3 regions of the Halorhodospira sp. 9622 genome follow, and region 1 is predicted to be linked to each of the others. Evidence: predicted binding sites of a transcription regulator. Region 1 holds the regulator's gene; each other region holds the start of a gene.

Region 1 (3,271 bases):
ATCTGCAGCTCGTCCCCGTCCGAGGAGCGGCGCAGCCGCTCGCACAGGCTGCTGTCGCTGAACATCTCGGCAAGGCTGGCGAGGATCTGCAGGTGCTCGTCGGTGAAGTGCTCGGGTACGACGAGGGCGAAGAGCAGGTCCACCGGTGCCTTGTCGAAGGCGTCGAAATCGATGCCCCGGTCCAGGCGGATGAGGGCCCCGATGGCGCGGTCGATCCCGTCGATGCGGGCGTGGGGCACGGCGACGCCGTGCCCCAGGCCCGTGCTGCCCAGTCGCTCACGGGCCAGCAACCGGTTGCTGATCTCCCGGGCGTCGAGGCCGTCGCCGCTGGCCCCGATCAGCTCGCCTATGCGCAGGAGCACCTGCTCCTTGTCCTCGATGCCGCTCTCGCAGCGAACACGTTCCGGCGTGATGAGTTGCTCGATGTCCATGGAGTGTCCGATCGGCTGGCCCGCTGAACCGCGTCCCGCCGCCTTAAAAGTTGGCCTTGAGGGACGCGCCCTGCCGTCGCTGATCGACGGCCTTCTCTTTGTGTTTCAGGACCTGACGGTCAAGCTTGTCCACGAGCACGTCAATGGCTGCATAGAGATCCTCCTCGATGGCATCGGCAAAAACGCGCCCGCCGCCACCCCCGATGTGGATGACCGACTCGGCCTTCTGCTGCTTCTTCTCCACCGTGAGGATCACCTCGGTATCGATGACGTGGTCGAAGTGGCGCTGGATGCGTTGCATCTTCTCGTTCACATGCGCCCGGAGGGCCGGGGTGATCTCGACATGATGCCCACTGAGCTTGATCTGCATACCGCCTCCTGAACCCCTTTGCCGCCGGCGGAGCCGGGGGCCTCAGCGCCCCCGGGCCTCCCTGCGCTCCGCCGACGATGCGATGGACAGGGACTCCCGGTACTTGGCGACCGTCCGACGCGCCACCTGGATCCCCTCCTCATGAAGGATACGCGCAATCGCGCTGTCACTCAGCGGTTTTGCCCGATCCTCCTCGGCGATCAGCCGGCGGATCCGCGCCCGGATCGCCGTCGCCGAAGCCTCTCCGCCGTCGCTGGTCTGCACGTGGCTCGAGAAAAAGTACTTGAACTCGAAGGTGCCCCGCGGGGTGTGCATGTACTTGTTGGTGGTGATGCGGGAGATGGTGGACTCGTGCATCTCCACCGCCTCGGCGATCTCGCGCAGAACCAGTGGTTGCATCGCCTCCTCGCCGTGGTCGAGGAACCCCTGTTGCCGCTCTACGATGGCGCTGGCCACTTTCAGCAAGGTCTCGTTCCTGCTGCGCAGGCTCTTGATCAGCCAGCGCGCCTCTTGGAGATGGTTGCGCAGGCAGTGGTTGTCCGCGCTGCGGTCCGCTCTGCGGATCAGGCTGGCGTAATACGCGTTGACGCGCAAGCGGGGGGCGGTCTCGCCGTTGAGTTCCACCTGCCAGACGCCGTCGCGGCGCACGACGAGGACATCGGGGATGATGTAGTCCGGGGTTGTGTCGCTGATCTGCGAGCCCGGGCGTGGATCGAGGCTCTGGATCAGACCGAGGATGCCGCCGAGGGCATCTTCGCCGACCCCCAGGGCGCGGCCCAGGTCGTCATGGCGGCGTTCGGCGATGAGCTCCAGGTGGTGGAGGAGGGCGTGCTGCGCCTCCGCACGCCAGGGCGTGTCCTCGGGAAGCTGCTCGAGCTGGACGCACAGCGCTTCCTGAGGGTCGCGGGCGGCAACGCCGGTCGGGTCGAGCCGCTGGACACGCTGCAGGACCGCCTCTAGCTCCTCGGCGCTGACTTGCTCGTCGGCCGGACAGCCGGCCAGCAGATCCTCGGTGCTCTGGGTCAGGTAGCCGTCGTCGCCGACGGCGTCGACGATGACCTCGGCGATGGAGCGCTCCCGGGCGGAGAAGGCCTCGAGCTCGATCTGCGCGTGCAGGTGCTGCTGGAGGCTGTCGGAGGCGGCCGGCCGGTTGTCGAGGGTGTCGCGCTGCGCACCCTCGTCGCCGGGGGCGCTCAGTGCCGTGCTGCCGTCGTAGATGTCGTCCCAGGAGGTGTCCAGGGGCAGGTCTTCGGGGATGTCCTCGCCGGCGGGTTCGCTGGCCGGTGCCTCGTCCTCGTGGGGTTCCGTTTCCTGCTGCTCCTGCTCCTGCCCGGGCTCGGCCTCCTCATCGAGCTCGAGCATGAAGTTCGACTCCAGGGCCTGCTGGATCTCGGTGCGCAGCTCCAGGCTGGAGAGCTGCAGCAGCCGGATGGCCTGCTGCAGCTGCGGGGTCATGGTCAGCTGCTGACCGATGCGTAGCTGAAGCGACTGCTTCATGGCCGTGTCCGTTGTGCTTGAAGCATCCGTAGTCCGTCACTCACAGGCGGAAGTCCTCGCCCAGGTACACCTCGCGTACCCGCGGGTTGGCCAGCACGCTCTCGGCGTCCCCGGCGGCCAGCACCTCGCCGTCACTGAGGATGTAGGCGCGTTGCACGATGCCCAGCGTCTCGCGCACGTTATGGTCGGTGATCAGCACGCCGATACCCCGTTGCGCCAGCTGGCGGACGATCCGCTGGATCTCGCCCACCGAGATGGGGTCGACCCCGGCGAATGGCTCATCAAGCAGTATGAACCGCGGATTCGCCGCGAGGGCGCGGGCGATCTCCACGCGCCGGCGCTCGCCCCCGGACAGGGCGATCCCCGGGGAGTCGCGCACGTGGGTCACGCCGAACTCCTCGAGCAGGCGATCCAGCTCCTGCTCGCGCTCAGTGCCGTCCAGGTCGTCGCGCAGCTGCAGGATGGCCCGTACGTTATCCGCAACGCTCAGTTTACGAAAGACCGAGGGTTCCTGGGGGAGGTAGCCGATGCCCAATCGGGCCCGGGCGTGAATGGGCAACCGAGTGAGGTCGTCGCCTTCCAGGGTGATTCGCCCCTCGTCGGCCTGCACCAGGCCGACGACCATGTAAAAGCACGTGGTCTTGCCGGCCCCGTTGGGGCCGAGCAGGCCGACGATCTCACCGTCGGCGACCTCCAGCCCCGCGCCGTTGACCACGGTGCGGCCGCGATAGCGCTTGCTCAGCCCCTCCGCGCGCAGCGTCACCAACGGGTCATTCCTCCTCGCGCCGTGCCGGATACAGGATGGTCCGCGCCCGCTGCCCCTCGGCGCCGCGGGCCTTCATGACCTGCCCCTCCAGGTCGACGTCGATGGTCTCGGCGGTGACTTGATCATCCCCCTGCCAGAGATGTGCATCGCCCTGGAAATGGGCACGTTCGGGACCGCGGGAGTAGTACTCCATGCGTTTCGCCTCGG
Region 2 (3,271 bases), on a different contig from region 1:
GTAGGCCTCCATGGCCTCGGTGACGTCGGTCTGCCGGTCACGCACACCACGCACCCGCACCCGCTCGTCCTCGGCCTGCTCCAGGCGGATGGGCGGCCGCGGGGTGGGCAGCCCGATGGCCACCTCGGGGCAGACGGGCACGTAGCGGAAGTAGCGCGAGAGCGCCTCGGTCACGAAGGGATTGCGCTTGTGGCTGCCGTCGTAGCGCACCTCCTCGCCGAGCAGGCAGCTGCTCACGCCGACCGGTATGCGTGGCTCTGGCTCTTGGGCACCATCCTCCCGGTTCTGCTCACTCTCCCGACTCATGATCTCCCTGGGTTTGTACATCTTTTGTACAGCATTCTAAACGTCCTGTGCCGGCCCCGCACCCACACTGCGCTCGATGGCACGGCGCAGCGCCTCCATGTCCGGGACCATGAGGCAGTCGGGCACGCCGTCCGGCGGCTCCGGCGGGCCGTGACGGCACATCAGCGCCGCCTGCATACCCGCGGCCAGGGCGCCGGCGGCGTCGGTGTGCGGATCATCACCGACGTGCAGGACCTCCCCCGGCGGTACCCCGGCACGCTCACAGGCCAGGGCGAAGATCGCCGGCTCCGGCTTGGGGATGTCAATATCCACGCCGCGCACCACGAAGTCGACGCAGGGCCCCAGCGCCGTACGGTAGACATCGGCGTTGCCGTTGGTGATCACGCCGATCCGAAAGCGCGCCGAGAGCTCGCGCAGCGCCGGCAACACCTCGGGGAACGGGGCCACCCGGGCCTGCCGCGCCTCGAGAAAGACGGCAAAGGTCTGCTCCACAAAGCGCTCCGCGGCCGTCCCATCGATCCCGCAGCAGCGGGCGATCTCGGCCATGGTGGCACGGCGCAGGGTGGTCGCGTTGCGCGTCAGCTCAGGCCGCGCGGCGGCGAGTTCGCGGCGGAGCTGGCGCATGCGATCGGGATCGAAGCGCTCGGCCACCACCGGGTAGGCTTCGCGCAGGTAGTCGTGCAGGGTCTGCTCGGCCGCCGCGAGCACGTCCTCGACGGACCACAGGGTGTCGTCGAGATCGAAGGTCAGCGCCCGCAGCGGTGCCCGGATCATGAGCCGGCCGCCTCTTCGCCGCCGCCCGCCCGGCGCCACAGCGCCGGGCCACCGCAGGTCGCCTCGATCCGCTGGAGCAACTGCTCGTGGGCCTCGCGCTCCAGCTCGCCCGATTCCGGGACGCGCAGTCGCGGCCGCTCCGGGGACAGCCGCTGGATCGGCTCGGCGCCGCCCGGCTCCAGGCCCTCGCCGTCCAGGGAGAGCTTGCCCTGGCCACCGGTCATGGCCAGGTAGACCTCGGCGAGCAGCTCGGAGTCGAGCAGCGCGCCGTGGAGTTCGCGCCGCGAGCCGTCCACGCCGTAGCGCTTGCACAGCGCGTCGAGGCTGCAGCGCTGCCCCGGATGCATGCGCCGCGCCAGCTGCAGCGAATCGGTGACGGTGCAGTAGTCCTCGAGTTGCCCCCACGCCGGCCCCAGACGGGCCAACTCGGCGTCGATGAAGCCGACGTCGAAGGGGGCGTTGTGGATGATCAGCTCGGCATCCCGGACATAGTCGACGAAGCGCCGGGCGATGTCGGCGAAACGCGGCTTGTCCGCCAGGAAGCGGTTCGACAGGCCGTGAACGTTCTCCGCGCCCTCGTCCACCGCCCGATCGGGATTGAGGTACTCGTGGAAGTTGTTGCCGGTCAGCCGCCGGCGCTCGAGTTCCACGCAGCCGATCTCGATGATGCGGTGCCCCTCGGCGGGGTCCATGCCAGTGGTCTCGGTGTCGAGCAGGATCTGCCGCATGGCTCGGGTCCCGGGTACTTTGCAACGATTCCAAATAGTCTGCGGTGCGCCCTATCCCGGGTCAACGCAGGTTGTGCGAAAGGGCACACGATAACGCCCGCCCGTCGGATTTGCGACACGCGCGCGCCGCTCGCCGCCCGGCCACCGCCCGGCCACCGCCCGGCACAGGGCGGCGGCGACCGCGGACCGGGCGTGGCACGCGCCTTGCTGCACTGCGGGCAAGCCACCCACGACCGGAGCTGCCCGCCCATGCGCAACCAGGAGATCGCCGCTCTGCTCGACGAGCCGGGCTGCGCCCACAACCAGGGGTCGAAGTCCGGCTGCGCACGTCCCACCCCCGGGGCCGCCGCCGGCGGCTGCGCCTTCGACGGCGCCCAGATCACCCTGCTGCCGGTGGCCGACGCCGCCCACATCGTCCACGGCCCCATCGGCTGCGCCGGCAGTTCCTGGGATAACCGCGGCACCCGCTCCACCGGGCCCACCCTGTGGCGCATCGGCATGACCACCGACCTCAGCGAGCAGGACGTGATCATGGGCCGGGGCGAGGCGCGGCTGTTCCACGCCATCAAGCAGGCCGTGGACGAACACGCCCCGGCGGCGGTGTTCGTCTACAACACCTGCGTACCGGCACTCACCGGCGACGACCTCGAGGCGGTGTGCGGCAGCGCCGAGCGCCGCTGGGGCACGCCAGTCATCCCGGTGGACTGCGCCGGATTCTACGGCAGCAAAAACCTGGGCAACCGCATCGCTGGCGAGGCGGTGGTCCGGCACATCGTCGGCACCCGCGAGCCGGAACCGGTGCCGGCAGAGGACCAACCGGCGGACCGCCAGATCCACGACGTAGGCCTGATCGGCGAGTTCAACATCGCCGGCGAATTCTGGAACGTCCTGCCGCTGCTCGACGAGCTCGGCCTGCGCCTGCTCGGCAGCCTATCCGGCGACGCCCGCTACCACGAGCTGCAGACCCTCCACCGGGCCGAGGCCAACATGCTGGTCTGCTCCAAGGCTTTGCTGAATGTGGCGCGCACCCTGGAGGAGCGCTACGGCATCCCGTATTTCGAGGGCAGCTTCTACGGCGTCGCCGACACCTCCGCCGCCCTGCGCGGCTTCGCCCGGCTGATCGACGACCCGGCGCTGACCGAGCGCACCGAGCAGGTCATCGCCCGCGAGGAGGCCCGCGCCGATGCCGCGCTGGAGCCCTACCGCGAGCGCCTGCGCGGGCGCCGCGCCCTGCTCTATACCGGCGGCGTGAAGAGCTGGTCGGTGGTCTCGGCGCTGCAGGATCTGGGCATGGAGGTGGTCGCCACCGGAACGCGCAAATCCACCGAGGCGGACAAGGCGCGTATCCGCGAGCTGATGGGCGAGCAGGCGCAGATGCTCGATAGCGGCGCGCCGCGGACGCTGATCGACACCGTCCGCGCCCACGAGGCCGACGTGCTCATCGCCGGCGGACGGAACATGTA
Region 3 (3,271 bases), on a different contig from region 1:
TTGGTGGTGCTTCCAGCATTGTTGATCGCCCTGTCGCACCGCCGGGCAAGACCGCGGGGCTGATTGAAGAGACGGCCGCCCCTGGGGGCGGCCGTTTATCGCCTTGTTGAAGATGGAGGACCTGCGAGGATCAGTACGCCACCTCCTCGTCCTCGCGCCGCCCGACCCGCAGCGCCAGGCCGAGCAGCACCAGTCCCGAGCCCATCATCAGCAGGACACTCGGCTCCGGAACCTCGTAGCGGAAGGTCCCGTCCTGTTCGGACTGGCGGACCAGCACCGAGGTGCCATCCTCCGACTCGAAAGCCACCAGCTGATCGTCGGTCGGCAGCGGCGGATCGATGTTGCCGTCGAAGCGCCAGCTGACCGGGATCATCAGGCCTTCTTCCTCGGACGCCAGCTCGTAGAAGGTCTTGCCGGTGCCAACATCCCGGAAGAAGTTCTGCACGAACTCTTCACTGAAGTCGAAGTCTTCGTACACGACCCGGCCGAAGATATCGAGGTTGCCCAGCTGCAGGTCCGAACGCTCGACCAGCATGCGCAGCACCTGGGTTCGGTCCCCACTGTCGCCGTCCTCGTAGTAGACGTTCACGAAGCCGTCGTCGTAGAAGACTCCACCATTGGTCACCTGCCCGAAGATCTGATAGTCATAGGTCAGACCCCAGCCTTCTCCATCGATGAACCAGTCCTCCGAGGAAAAGCCGTTGCGACCCTGAATTCCACCCTCACCAGTGAGGAAGTTAAGGTTCACCACGTTCCGGTCCTGAGACGGATCGGGATTGCGGAACTCTACCTCTGTCGTACCGTCGATAGCGGTGAAGGTGCCGGCCTGGAAGCCGTAGCTGTCCATGAGGCTCTGGATATTCGTATCAGCGACCCGGGTGCCGGGTTCGATTGAAGCTGCCATCTGTCCGAAGACAGGCTCATCGGCGGTTTCAACGAAGTAGAACGACGTCGCCAGGCTATCGCTGACCGCCAGGGTCCGGATCTGGCCCGTGGTGGTCCGCTCATTGCCGGAGAAATCCTGACCGACATCGATGATGAAAGGATCCCCGGCCCAGGCCGGCGCCGCCAGCGCTAGACCCAGTACTGAAGTTAGAAACGCTCTTTGCAGTTTCACGGCTTAATCTCCTGTTCAAGGGGGCGAACGGGGTCGCCCACATCCTGAATGCAGAAGGCGTGCCATCTGGGCACCCGGCCACACGGACCCGTTAGCCGATTGTTCCTGAAGTGTTTTTATCGAAAGGCCGCGGCCATCCCGACTCTTCGCGGGAATCGGAATGGCCGCCTGTAAAGGCGTCCGACAACCCCAACGAAAACGCCCCCTAGAGACGGGGGCGTTCGCGGGAGCGCATTGCGCTCCAGGTTAGACGGGGGCAATCAACCAGCGGAGCCGAGGGATTCAAGCAGCGCCTCGGCCTCGGCACGCGCAGGGAACTCGGCATGCTCTTCGAGCACGCCGCGCAGAAGCCCCTCAGCCCGATCAAGATCACCGAGGGCCTGGTAGGTCCGTGCCAGCTGAACGCCGATCCGCGGCGCGTCCGGAGCAAGCTCACGGGCCCGCCCGAGGACCTCCGCTGCCCGCTCGTGGTCGGCAAGCCGGTAGAGCAGCGTACCGTAGGTCTCCATGACGTTCGCAGCGCCGGGTGCCAATGCGGCGGCTTGCTCGGCATAGCCCACGGCCTCCTCCGGATCGGCCTCACGCAGTAGCCAGGCGAGATTGTGTAGGGCCACGGTGTCACGCCCCTCGCGAGCGACCTGCTCGCGGTAGATCGCTTCGGCAGCGGCGAAGCGCTCGGCTGCGATGAGCATGGAGCCCAACACATGCCGCGCCCGTCCATCTTCCGGGGCACGGTCGAGCCAGGCACGCATATGCGCCTCCGCGGCATCCAACTCCCCCAGGCGATTGAGGTTGCGCGCCACCCGGAAATGAGCCGCACTGTGGTCCGGCACCGCGTCGATAAGCCTTTCAAAAGCTGCCACGGCGGCTCGGTAGTCGCCAGCCCGCTCGAAGACATCAGCGCGCGCAAAGAGCAACTCCGGCCGGGCTGGATGGTGATCCCGGGCAGCATCCAGGACGGCGCCCGCCTTTTCCGGGGCCCCCGCCCGCAGATGGTGGCGAGCCAACACCAAGTGCGGCTCAAGGGCCTCCGGGTGCCCCGCTACGGCCCGCTCGAGCCAGTCCCGACCCGCAGCCTCGTCACCACCGACCTCGGATTCCATGCGCGCTAGCTGGAGAGCTGACTCCGGATGCCCCGGGTGGTGCTCCTGGACCTCAAGTAACGCGCTGCGCGCCGCCTCCACTTCACCCCGCTGCAACTGCAACATGGCTAGATTCATTCCCAGCGCCGGATTGCCGGGGATCCGGCGCAGCCCGTCGGCGAACGCTGCCAGAGCCTCCTCTTCCTGTCCCATACCCAGATGGGCGGCACCGACCAGCGTATAGCCCTGAGAGCGATCCGGGGCCTGATCGCGCACGGCCTGGCCAAGGGCCAGGGCATCGGCGAAACGGCCGTCCTCCAGCCGCTGCCGAGCCAGGGCAGCCTCGATACCCTCCGCGTCCTCGCCGGCCGCGGGCCCCAGCAGCCCGCGGACCTGGCCCGGCTCGCCGTAGCGCAGCAACGCCACACCGAGCAGCTGCTGGAGAGCCGGCGCCTCCGGCCGGTTTTCCATCGCCCGGGTCAGCGTATCGATCCCGCGCTCCGTCTCTCCGGTATCCAGGTAGAGGGCAGCCAGCACGGGGGCAAAGGCATCCATCAGACCCGGCCGCTCGGCCACGGCGCGGCGCAAGATCTCGCGCGCCTCTTCCGGGCGACCCTGCGCCACCCGCAACTCGGCCAGCAGCCCATAGGACATGGCCGTGTGTCCGCCGGCGGCGGCGAACCGCTCAAGATGGTGCTCAGCCTGCGAAAAATTGCCGGACTGGATGTGCAGCGCAGCCAGGTACGGCATCGCGGGGCGGAAATTGCGGTGCCGGGCCAAGGCCTGCTCCAGATGCGGCCGCGCCTCGAGCGCCTGGCCGCGCTCGAAGTGGACGAGCCCAAGAGCAAAATGCCCGCCCGGATAAGCGCTAGCCCGCTCAGTCAGATCGCGCGCCGCCGCCTCCGCTTCATCCAGTTGACCATCCTCGATCAGCACCATGACCCGTTTGTAACGCTCGATCACCCGCGCCGGCCGCAGGTCAATTGCGCGCTGGTAAGCCTCCGCCGCTGCCTCGCGCTCGCCCCGCCAGTGGGCCAGATCGCCCTGGAGGGCCCAGGCCGTGGCGAAACGG

Evidence for each region. Region 1 encodes sigma-54, which starts transcription at its own class of promoters, with help from an activator protein. Its sites were predicted from a motif close to TGGCANGNTNCNTGCTT; they were not measured.
Region 2: nifE (nitrogenase iron-molybdenum cofactor biosynthesis protein NifE) is a predicted target of sigma-54. The motif match lies at 2,002-2,018, and genes of this name have one in related genera.
Region 3: LRG07_RS02040 (PEP-CTERM sorting domain-containing protein) is a predicted target of sigma-54. The motif match lies at 1,166-1,182, and genes of this name have one in related genera.

What each region holds. Positions count from the first base shown of each region.
Region 1 is NZ_JAJNRE010000012.1:68,555-71,825, forward strand. It holds gene LRG07_RS08490 (PTS sugar transporter subunit IIA) at 1-431, opposite strand, end outside; gene hpf (ribosome hibernation-promoting factor, HPF/YfiA family) at 475-801, opposite strand; gene LRG07_RS08500 (RNA polymerase factor sigma-54) at 844-2,298, opposite strand; gene lptB (LPS export ABC transporter ATP-binding protein) at 2,339-3,064, opposite strand; gene lptA (lipopolysaccharide transport periplasmic protein LptA) at 3,069-3,271, opposite strand, start outside.
Region 2 is NZ_JAJNRE010000009.1:62,998-66,268, forward strand. It holds gene LRG07_RS06990 (DUF523 and DUF1722 domain-containing protein) at 1-306, opposite strand, end outside; gene LRG07_RS06995 (HAD family hydrolase) at 343-1,080, opposite strand; gene dnaQ (DNA polymerase III subunit epsilon) at 1,077-1,808, opposite strand; gene nifE (nitrogenase iron-molybdenum cofactor biosynthesis protein NifE) at 2,058-3,271, shown strand, end outside.
Region 3 is NZ_JAJNRE010000002.1:191,273-194,543, forward strand. It holds gene LRG07_RS02035 (RND family transporter) at 1-63, shown strand, start outside; gene LRG07_RS02040 (PEP-CTERM sorting domain-containing protein) at 131-1,117, opposite strand; gene prsT (XrtA/PEP-CTERM system TPR-repeat protein PrsT) at 1,378-3,271, opposite strand, start outside.